Regions from separate parts of the Sphingomonas sp. 179-A 2A2 NHS genome, predicted to be linked through region 2. Evidence: predicted binding sites of a transcription regulator. Region 2 holds the regulator's gene; the other holds the start of a gene.

Region 1 (5,615 bases), on a different contig from region 2:
CGCCCTTGCTGTTTGACGGCCGGCGGACCGGGCCGGTCCGCCAATGGGTGATTTAGATCCCGTTCGCCAGGTTGGTGTCCGGATCGTTGGTGCGCAGGTCGTCCGCCTGATTCTCGCCCGTTGCGCGAACCGCATCCGCCTGGTTCTCAAGCGCGTCGCTGGCCACGTCCGACGAGACGTTATCGGCCATATCCTCAAGATTGTCGGCGCGGGCCTCGGCATTGGCTTCGATATTGTCGGCAGCCTGTTCGCGCGGGCTGGAATTGCACGCCGCGAGCGACATCACACCTGCAGCAAGACCGCCAATAACTAGCTTCTTCATCTGTTTACCCCTGTTCGTTTCGGTTCATCAACAGCAGCAATGGCCAAATCCCCGGCTTTGTTCCCTGGCATGCGGCGCATCGACCCGAGAAAGCACTGCCGCACGGCATTGAAGGGGCGAGCGCCAACCGCTAAGCGCGGGGCCGTCATGGGCATCAATCTCAACCCCTTCACCTGGTGGAACGGCGCCACCATCGGTACCTGGTTCGGCCTGCGCGGCAAGACGCGCGTCGGCGAGGACGCGCTTGGCAACGTCTATTGGGAAGGCGGGCGGGATACCGCCGGCAACCCGCGGCGCTGGGTGATCTACAACGGTCCAAACGATGCGAGCCGCGTCCCGCCGGAATGGTTCAGCTGGCTGCACCACCATGTGGACGGCGCGCCCGACGAGGCGCTGCCGAGCCCGCGGCCGTGGCAAAAGCCGGCCAAGCCGAACATGACCGGGACGCCAGAGGCCTATCGCCCGTCGGGCGCGCTGGAAAAGGGCGGCCATCGCCAGGCGGCCACAGGTGATTACGAGGCGTGGAGCCCCGACGCGTGAAGCCGGCGGTCGCGGCCGGCGGTCTTGCCGCCGCGGCGTTGATCGGCGTCGGCGTGTGGCAGGGTGCGCGCTGGCTGGGCGATGACACGCGCCAGACGCCAGTCGCCAGTCAGCAAGTGCCGGATGCCGCGGAGGCCGAAGTGCCTTCCGATGTGGTGACGGTCGAGGGAGATACGGGGCCAGTAGACGCCGGCAGCACGCCGATGGCGGAGCGCGTGGCGGTCGTCGGCCTGCTCAACAAGCGCAATGGCGTCAGCCGCGATCTGACGATGAAGCCGGGTCAAGCGCTGCGCGTCGGCGATACGATCGTCCGGCTGCGTGCGTGCGAGCGCACCGCGCCGTGGGAGCAGGAGCAGCTGACCGGCGCGTTCGTGCAGCTGGACGTGCGCGGTGCGGATGAGAAGTGGCGGCGGGCGTTTTCGGGATGGCTCTACAAGGAGCGTCCTGCGCTGAACGTCGTCCAGCACCCGATCTACGACGTCTGGGCCAAGAGCTGCACGATGTCCTTCCCGGACAAGGGGCCGGCGACAGAAGTGCTGGGAACGCCATCCACCGCCCGGAAATCGCCCGCACCCACGGCCCAGGAATCTCCCGCGGCTGCGGCACCGAGCACTTCCGAGAGCGCATCGCCCAGCAACGCAACGTAATCCGCGCGTTCGATCTCCACCGCGCCCATCGAGGCGAGGTGATCGGTCATGAACTGGCAATCGAGCAGGGTGAAGCCGCCAACCCGCAGCCGCGCAACGAGTGCCGCGAGCGCGGCCTTGGACGCGTCCGTCGTTCGGCTGACCATCGATTCGCCGAAGAAGGCGCGCCCCAGTGCCAGGCCATAAAGCCCCCCGACCAGCGAGTCGCCTTCCCAGCATTCGATCGAATGGGCGAAGCCGGCGATATGAAGCTGCCGGAAGACGCGTTCGATCGAGTGGTTGATCCAGGTTTCGGGCCGATCGGTGGCGGCTTCGGCGCACATCGCGATGATCTCGTCGAACGCGGTATCGGCGGTCAGCCGGAAGCGTTCCGACTTCAGCGTGCGGCGCAGCGAACGGGAAAGATGGAAGCCGTCGAGCGGCAGGATCGCGCGCTGCCGCGGTTCGACCCAATAGACGCCGGGCGCGTCGCGCGCATCCGCCATCGGGAAGACGCCGACAGCATAAGCGCTGAGGACGGTGGCGGGATCCAGCGACTGGCGTGGGCGGTGGCGGGCCATCAGGCCGGCACCATATCACATAACGGCGCCGCCGCATCCCGGGAGGAGCGGCGGCGTATTCGTTGCTCTTACGAGCGGCAGGTCTGCGAGCCCTTGCCCGGCTGCTCCAGCGTGATGTTCTCGGGCGTGCCGGTCAGCTTCCAGCCGCCGTCGGCAACCAGCGGATCGCCGGCGTTCGCAGCGGTCAGCGTGACGGGCGTGCCGTCCTTCTCGGTGCGGACGATCGCCTGCTTGTCACCCTGGAAGAAGGTGACATAGGCAAGGCTGTTGTCCTTGCAGCGCATCGTCTTCTCGGCCTTGATCGCCGGGGGAAGCTCAACCGCACCCGCATTGGCAAGCTCGGTCGCCATCGGATCCGGGTTGGTGTCGAGCACTTCGGGAGCGTCCGACTTGGAGTTGCAGGCAGCGAGCGCGAGGAGCGCCGCGGCGGCGAAATAAAGGGGGCTCTTCATAGCGGCAGCCCGCTTCGCGCATGCAGCAATCTACGTCAAGATCACTGCCGGACATATTGTATCAAAGTGCAGAATATTAAGCTTCTGTTCCCTTGTTGTTCCGACCCTGATACGAAAGTATAAGTCGCCCACGGCGCGTGTCGCACTGCAGGAATGAAGATGGCCAAGCTCCAGAAACGCTATGTCTGCCAATCGTGCGGTTCGGTCGCCTCGAGGTGGCAGGGACAGTGCGTCGACTGCTCGGAGTGGAACACGCTGGTCGAGGAAGCGCCGGCGGTGGTGACGCCGTTTCAGGCGAAGCACAATCTGCAGGGGGGCGGGCGCGCACTGACGATGGTGGCGCTGGACGCCGAGGTGCCGCTGCCGGCGCGCATGGCAAGCGGCATTGCGGAGCTCGACCGGGCGCTGGGCGGCGGCTTCGTCGAGGGAAGCGCGACGCTGATCGGCGGCGATCCCGGGATCGGCAAATCGACGCTGCTGCTGCAGGCAGCGGCGCGGCTGGCGCTGGGCGGGGCGGACGTCGCCTATGTCTCCGGCGAGGAAGCGGCCGACCAGGTACGGCTGCGCGCACGGCGGCTGGGGCTGGGGGAGGCGCCGGTGCGACTCGCTTCCGCCACGTCGGTGCGCGATATCCTGACCACTTTGGGAGCGGGGCGACCGCCGGCCCTACTGGTGATCGATTCGATCCAGACGATGCATTCAGATCTGATCGAGGGCGCGCCTGGCACCGTCAGCCAGGTGCGGGCCAGCGCGCAGGAACTGATCCGCTTTGCCAAGGAGCGCGGCACGGCGCTCGTGCTCGTCGGCCATGTCACCAAGGATGGCACGATCGCCGGCCCGCGCGTGCTGGAACATATGGTGGATACGGTGCTGAGCTTCGAGGGCGAGCGCAGCCACCAGTATCGCATCCTGCGCGCGATCAAGAACCGCTTCGGCGGCACCGACGAGATCGGCGTCTTCGCGATGCAGAGCGAAGGGCTGACCGAAGTGTCGAACCCGTCGTCGCTGTTCCTGACGCAGCGCGACGAGAGCGTGACGGGGGCGGTGGTGTTCCCGGCGCTGGAAGGGACGCGGCCGGTGCTGGTGGAGATCCAGGCGCTGGTCGTCCGGCTGGCGAGCGGGGCGACGCCGCGGCGGGCGGTGGTCGGCTGGGACAGCGGGCGGCTGGCGATGATCCTGGCCGTGCTCGAAGCGCGCTGCGGGCTCAGCTTCTCCTCGGCGGAAGTTTATCTGAACGTCGCGGGTGGATATCGCGTGCAGGATCCGGCGGCGGATATGGCGGTGGCAGCGGCGCTGGTGTCCGCGCTGTCGGAGCGGCCGGTGCCGGCGGATGCGGTGGCGTTCGGCGAAGTCGCTCTGTCCGGCGAGGTCCGAAGCGTCGCGCACGGCGCGCTCCGGCTGAAGGAAGCGGCGAAGCTTGGCTTCGGCCAGGCGCTGGTGCCGGCATCGACGACGGGTGAGAAAGCCGCGCTACGACTGGCGGGATTCCCGACGCTGGGCCGGCTGGTCGATCATTTGCTGGGCCGTGGATGACGGCAGCGCATTTCATGGGATGACGCCGGCTGGAGGCAACCCTAAGCTGTTGAGGAAACGGGGGAGAGGTCGCATGCGTCGGTTGGGCATGGCGATGACGCTGATCGCGTCGTCGGCGGCAACGCAGGTTTGGGCACAGGCTCCTACGCCGGGAGGTGGGCCGGCGCGAAGCGCGCAGGGCGACGTGGCCGTCACCATCTACAACAACAACCTGGCGCTTGTGCAGGACACGCGGCAGCTCAATCTTCCAAGGGGGGTGAGCCGGCAGGACTTCCCCGACGTGTCGAATGGGATCCGGCCGGAAACGGTGCGGCTGTCGACCGATGGCGTGACGATCATCGAACAGAATTTCGATTACGACCTGCTCTCCCCGCAGGCGCTGATGGAAAAGGCAGTCGGCCAGACGATCACGATCCTGCGCACGAACCCCGCGACTGGCGCGGAGACGCGCGAGCGGGCGACGGTGCTGGCCAATAATGGCGGCGTGGTGCTGCGGATCGGCGACCGGATCGAGGTGCTGCGCGACGACGGCCTGCCCGTGCGGGTGGTGTTCGATTCCCTGCCGCCCAACTTGCGCGCGCGGCCGACGCTGTCGGTGACGGTCGATTCCGCCCGCGCCGGGACACGGCCGGCAACGCTCAGTTACCTGTCGAACGGGTTCGGCTGGAATGCAGACTATGTCGCACTGTTCGATGAGGCGAGGAGCACGATTGACGTGCAGGGCTGGGTGACGCTGCGCAACAGCAATGACACGCCGATGGTGAACGCCGATGCGGTGCTGGTGGCGGGGGCGCCAACGGCCAATACATCGCGGCGGGCTCCAGCCGTCGGCAATTACGCGCCTGGCACCGCTGCTGGTACCGAGACGGCACCGCGCGGGCGGCTCGGGGACTTCTATCTGTACCCGCTGGGACACCGCACGACGATCGCCGCCAAGCAGCAGAAGCAAGTGAGCTTCCTCAACGTGTCCGCCGTTCCCGCACGCAAGGCGTACGAGTATCGCGTCCCTGCCCTCCACACGCAGAGCGAGCCCGGAAGCGCCTCAACCATCTTCGCCTTTTCCTCGTCCCGTACCGGTGGGCTGGGCGATGCGCTGCCCGCCGGGACGGTGCGGCTCTATATTCGCGATGCGGCCGGCCAGCCGCAGTTCATTGGCGAGCGTGCGATCGGCCATACGCCGATGGGATCCTCGCTGGCACTCGTCACCGGCGAGGCATTCGACGTGAAGGTTCGCCCCGAGGTGGTGAAGCGGGAAGAGATCGACGGCGACGAAGGGCGCCGCGTTGCTCGCTATCGCGTCACCGAGGATGGCGAGACGCGGACGATGGAGGTGGACCGCGCCACCCAATTCTATCGTACGACGATGAAGTACGAGGTGACCAATGCGCGCCCGGAGCCGGTGACGGTGGATGTCGTGCAGGCGGGGCTCGACAATCACTGGCGTGACACGCGTGTTTCCTCGGAGAGCCTGAAGGGCGAGCAACGTTCGCTGGACGAGCGGGTGTGGCACGTACCGGTGCCGGCCAACGGCAGCGCGACGCTGACCGCCGTCATCGAAACG
Region 2 (5,615 bases):
TCTTCAGATCGAAGCGCGACGGTGACTTGCCGACGCCCGACAGATCGAACCACTCGATCGCCTGTTCGCGGCTGATGATTTCATTGTCGCCATAGCCCCAGCCGAGGCGGAGGAGGTAATTGTCGAGCGCCTCCGGAAGGATGCCGAGCTCGTCGCGATAGGCCTCGATCCCGACCGCGCCGTGCCGCTTCGACAGCTTCGCGCCGTCCGCGCCGTGGATCAGCGGGATATGGGCGTAGATCGGATCGGGCCAATTGCCCTCGATCGCATCCATCGCGCGGATGATCGGGAGCTGGCGGAAGGCGTTGTTGATATGATCGTCGCCGCGGATGACGTGCGTGACGCCCATGTCGTGATCGTCGACCACCACCGCGAGCATGTAAGTCGGCGTCCCATCCGACCGCAGCAGGACGAGATCGTCGAGCTCGGCATTCTGGACGGTGATCGGGCCCTGAACGCGATCCTCGATCGTGGTCGCGCCCTCGGTCGGCGCCTTCAGGCGGACGACATAGGAGGCGTTGGGATCGTCATTGGTCTTGTCACGCCACGGCGAGCGGATGCGCAGCGGCTGCTTCTTCGCCTGGGCCTCGGCGCGCATCGCGTCGATCTCCTCGGGCGTCATGTAGCAGCGATAGGCGGCGCCGGCGGCGATCATCGCCTCGGCCACTTCGACGTGACGATCGGCGCGACTCGACTGGTAGACTTCCTCGCCATCCCAATCGAGCTCGAGCCAGCGCATGCCGGACAGGATCGCGTCGATCGCCGGCTGCGTGGACCGCGCGCGATCGGTGTCCTCGATCCTTAGCAGGAACTTGCCGCCGTGGTGGCGCGCGAAGAGCAGGTTGAACAGCGCAGTGCGCGCGCCGCCGAGGTGGAGAAATCCCGTCGGCGACGGGGCGAAGCGGGTGACGACACCGCGCTCGCGGGCTTCTGTAGTTGCGCTCAAGCGCGCTAGCTCCCAGGCTGGAATTCGAGATGGCGACAACGGCCGCGCAGCCCCCTAGCACGCAGCTTCCGACGCTTCAAACCGCGCGGGCGCGGGTGGAGGCTTGGCTGGAGGCGGAGCGCGACCAGCTCGCCCTGTGGCTGCCGGTGGCGCTTGGCGCTGGCGTGGCGGCGTGGTTCGTGTTGCCGGATCGGGGCGCGTGGCAGGCGGTGCTGCTCGGCTGCGCGTCGCTTGCGTGCGTCGCGCTGGCCTTGGGGCGGGGCGGGCGTGCCGCCCGGGCGGTCGCGATCGGCAGCATGATGATGGCGCTGGGGCTGGCGCTCGTCTGGTTCCGGGCAGAACGGGCCGCTGCGCCGGTGCTGACGCGGCCGGCGATCGTCGCGCTGACGGCGCGGGTGGCGCGGGTGCAGCGGATACCGGCACGCGCGCTGGTGCGGCTGCAGCTTGGCGACCTGAAGTTGGGCGAGGGCGCACCGGCGACGCGGCCGGCGCGGATCCGGCTGAACGTGGCGGAGAAGGATGTGCCGGCCGGGCTGGTGCCCGGCGCGATCATTGCCGTGAGGGCGCGGCTGATGCCGCCACCGCCGCCCGCGGTGCCGGGCGCCTATGACTTTGCGCGGGTCGCGTGGTTCGATTCTATCGGCGCGACCGGGCGGGCGCTGGGCCCACCGCGGATACTGAGCGCCGGCGACACGGCCGAGCCGCTGCGCGCGCGGCTGTCACGGCACATCCAGGCGCGGCTGGAGGGGAGCGCTGGCGGGATCGCGGCGGCGCTGGCGACGGGGGATACCGGCGGCATCGCGGCGGAGGATCAGGAAGCGATGCGCCGCTCGGGCCTCGCGCACCTGTTGTCGGTGAGCGGACTGCACATCACCGCGGTGGTGGGGCTCACCATGGTGATCGCGATGCGGCTGCTGGCGCTCAACATGCGGTTGGCGCTGACAGGCCGGGTGCCGCTGATCGCGGCCGCCGTCGCGGCCGGGGCGGCGGTCGGCTACACCTTGCTGACGGGGAGCGAGGTGCCGACGATCCGAAGCTGCATCGCCGCGCTGCTGGTGCTCGCCGCGATGGCGCTGGGGCGCGAGGCGCTGACGTTGCGGCTGGTGGCGACAGGCGCGGTGGTGGTGCTTCTGCTGTGGCCCGAGTCGCTCGCCGGGCCAAGCTTCCAGCTGTCGTTCGCGGCGGTCACGGCGATCATCGCGCTCGCCGAGCATCCGCGGGTGCGGCAGTGGTTCGGCCCGCGCGAGGAAGGCTGGGCGGCGCGGATGCTGCGCGGCGGGGGATCCCTGCTGCTGACGGGCATCGCGGTGGAGATCGCGCTGATGCCGATCGCGGTGTTCCATTTCCACAAGGCGGGGATCTACGGCGCGCTGGCCAATATCGTCGCAATCCCGCTGACGACGTTCGTGGTGATGCCACTGGAGGCAATGGCGCTGGCGCTGGACGGTGTGGGGCTTGGCGGGCCGGTATGGTGGCTGGCGGGGCAGGCGCTGGCGCTGCTGCTGGGACTTGCGCGGGTGACGGCGGAGGCGCCGGGCGCGGTCGCTGCCTTGCCCGCCATGCCGCGCGGCGCCTTTGGATTGATGGTCGCGGGCGGATTGTGGCTGGCACTGTGGCGGACGAACATGCGCCGGATTGGCGCGATACCGGTGGCGATCGGTGCGCTATGGGCGCTGATGGTGCCCGCGCCGGACCTGTTGGTAACGGGGGACGGACGGCACGTCGGGATCCGGTTGCCGGACGGCCGGGTCGCGCTGCTGCGTGATCGCGCGGGCGATTATGCGCGCGACATGCTGGCGGAGAATGGCGGCAGCGACGTGGAGCCGGTGCTGCTGTCCGAACAGTCAGCTGCGCAGTGCAGCCGCGACCTTTGCCGCGTCGACCTGGCCGCGGGTGAGCGCAGCTGGCGCATCCTTGCGACGCGGAGCGCGTACCTAGTGCCGGCGGGCGAACTGATCGAGGCGTGCCTGGCCGCGGACGTGGTGATCAGCGAGCGTCGGCTGCCGCGGCGGTGCCAGCCGCGCTGGCTACGCCTAGATCGCGAGACGCTGGCGAAAACCGGCGGGGTCGCCGTCACGCTGGCGACCGGGAGTGTCATGACGGTTCAACGGCCCGGAGACACGCACCCCTGGGTGATGGCGGCGATCAGGAATAGCGGCGAAGGATTCCCGCGAGCTTACCCTGCACGCGCACCTGCGCCGGGGCGTAGCGCTGCGGATCATAAGCGCGGTTCGCCGGATCGAGCCGGATCATCGCCCCCTCGCGACGGAAATATTTAAGCGTCGCTTCGCTGTCCTCGATCAGCGCAACCACGATCTCGCCGTCGCGGGCCACGTCCTGCTTGCGGATCAGCGCGAAATCGCCGTCGAGAATGCCGGCCTCGACCATCGAGTCACCAGCGACCTCGAGCGCGAAATGCTCACCCGAGCCAAGCAGCGCAGCGGGGACGGGGAGCGAGGACGCACCCTCCATCGCCTCGATCGGCACACCGGCGGCAATGCGGCCGTGCAGCGGCACTTCGATGACGTCGTTGGCGGGTTCGGGCACGGCGGGCCGGGCGGCCGGTGCGGGCGCCTTCTTCGCGTCCAGACGCTCGGGCATCTTGAGCACTTCGAGCGCGCGCGCACGGTTCGGCAGGCGACGTAGGAAGCCGCGTTCCTCCAGCGCCGAGATCAGGCGGTGGACGCCGGACTTCGACTTGAGGTCGAGCGCCTCCTTCATTTCCTCGAACGAGGGCGACACGCCGGTGTCGACCAGCCGGTCGTTGATGAAACAGATCAGCTCGTGCTGCTTTTTCGTAAGCATCGCATCGCCTCCGCCGCGAACAGACGAAGAACCTTTATGGAACGTTCCTCAATGCGTCAAGCGATCATCAGGATTTCTGCCGAGTCGCCGCGTTCCCGCGCCGGATCGTGCGGTGGGCGGACGATCAGGCAGCCGGCCCGGGCAAGCGTGAGCAGCATGGAACTGTCCTGGATGGCGGCGACGAATGCCTCGCCATCGACCAGCGCGGCGCGCATGTAATCGGTGCGCGGGCCGTTCGGCGGCAGCGCTTCGCCAAGCGTGGCGCGGGTGGTGAGCGGCAGCGGCTGCGCGGCGCCCGCGAGGCGCGCGATCAGCGGCTTCACGAACAGTAGCGCGGTGACGAAGGCGGAGACCGGATTGCCCGGCAGGCCAAGTACCGCCATGGCGCCGCGGCGGCCGGCCATCAGCGGCTTGCCGGGGCGAAGCGCTACGCGCCAGAAGTCGATGCTGGCCCCAGCTGCGATCAGGGCCGGGCGCACCAGATCGTGATCGCCGACCGAGGCACCGCCGGTGGTGACGAGCAGGTCCGCGTCGACGGAGGCGAAGGCGTCGGTGAGCACGTCCAGTCGATCGGGGAGAATGCCGAGGTCGATAATGTCCGCCGGCAGATCGGCGAGCAAAGCGCGGATCAGCAGGCGATTGGATTCGGGAAGGGCATCGGCGCGGGCAGCAGTGCCGGGATCGACCAGCTCGTCGCCCGTCGCGGCAATGGCCACCCGCACGCGGCGATGCACCGCGACGTCACCGACACCGCCGGTCGCAGCGACGGCGAGGCGCGCAGGGACGAGGCGTTCGCCCGCCGCCGCCAAGGTGTCGCCTTGCGTGAAATCGAGGCCGCGACGGCGGACGTTGCCGCCGAGCTTAAGCGGCCCTTCGCCATCGAGCATCAGCTGGTCGCCGTCCCGCGCTGCCTCTTCCTGCACCATGACCGTGTCGGCGCCGTCCGGCAGTGCCGCACCGGTGAAGATGCGCACCGCTTCGCCCACCGCCACCTTGCCCTCGAACGGGCGGCCGGCGGCACTTTCACCGATCACGCGCCACGGGCCCGGGAGATCGGCGAAGCGCAGTGCATAGCCATCCATCGCGGACAGATCGCGTGCGGGCTGGGTGCGCTGCGCCACCAGCGGGGCCGCAGCCCAGCGGCCGATTGCCCGGGTGATCGGCAGCGTCTCGATCGAGACGGGGGTGACGCTGGCGAGCAGACGCGCTTGCGCTTCGGCCACGGGAAGCAATTCGCTCATGGTGCGGGAGTGGCAGATTACGGGAGGCGGCGACAGGGTGTTCGTTGCCCGCTGGGCGCTAAGGCCGAGCCGGGGGCGAGGCGGGATCAGGCGGTGAAGTCGCCCGACTTCCCGCCCGTCTTGCGCAGCAGCCGGATGCCCTCGATCGTCATCCGCTTATCGAGCGCCTTCGCCATGTCGTAGACGGTGAGGAGCGCCGTGGAGACGGCTGTGAGCGCCTCCATCTCCACGCCGGTGCGCCCGGCCGTGGCCACGGTTGCGGTGGCGACGACCCCCTCCGGCTGGACGGTGAGATCGATCGAGACCTTGGTGAGCGGCAGCGGATGGCAGAGCGGGATCAACTCGCTGGTGCGCTTCGCGGCCATGATGCCGGCCACGCGGGCAACGGCAAGCACGTCGCCCTTGGCCACGGCACCGTCGGCGATCGCCTGTGCTGCCTCGGCCGACATGATGATGCGACCCTCGGCCACCGCCTCACGCACGGTCTCGCTCTTGCCGCCGACATCGACCATCCGCGCGGCGCCGGCGTCATCGAGATGGGTGAGGCCGCTCATCGCCGTTAGCCGACCAGCGCGCGGGTGGCGGCGGCGACATCGTCCTGCCGCATCAGCGACTCGCCGATC

What was found. Region 2 encodes LexA, which represses DNA repair genes until DNA is damaged. Its sites were predicted from a motif close to GTTCCNCNCTTGTTCT; they were not measured.
Region 1: radA (DNA repair protein RadA) is a predicted target of LexA. The motif match lies at 2,608-2,623, and genes of this name have one in related genera.

What each region holds. Positions count from the first base shown of each region.
Region 1 is NZ_JBIQDE010000005.1:3,971-9,585, reverse strand. Features, by position in the region: gene ACH0AE_RS11965 (hypothetical protein) at 53-322, opposite strand; gene ACH0AE_RS11960 (NADH:ubiquinone oxidoreductase subunit NDUFA12) at 470-862, shown strand; partial or broken gene ACH0AE_RS11955 (DUF2155 domain-containing protein) at 1,066-1,299, shown strand; gene aat (leucyl/phenylalanyl-tRNA--protein transferase) at 1,335-2,069, opposite strand; gene ACH0AE_RS11945 (hypothetical protein) at 2,138-2,521, opposite strand; gene radA (DNA repair protein RadA) at 2,681-4,054, shown strand; gene ACH0AE_RS11935 (DUF4139 domain-containing protein) at 4,128-5,615, shown strand, end outside.
Region 2 is NZ_JBIQDE010000003.1:517,591-523,205, reverse strand. Features, by position in the region: gene gltX (glutamate--tRNA ligase) at 1-946, opposite strand, end outside; partial or broken gene ACH0AE_RS08865 (ComEC/Rec2 family competence protein) at 976-2,508, shown strand; gene lexA (transcriptional repressor LexA) at 3,092-3,751, opposite strand; gene ACH0AE_RS08855 (molybdopterin molybdotransferase MoeA) at 3,808-4,992, opposite strand; gene moaC (cyclic pyranopterin monophosphate synthase MoaC) at 5,079-5,546, opposite strand; gene trpC (indole-3-glycerol phosphate synthase TrpC) at 5,552-5,615, opposite strand, start outside.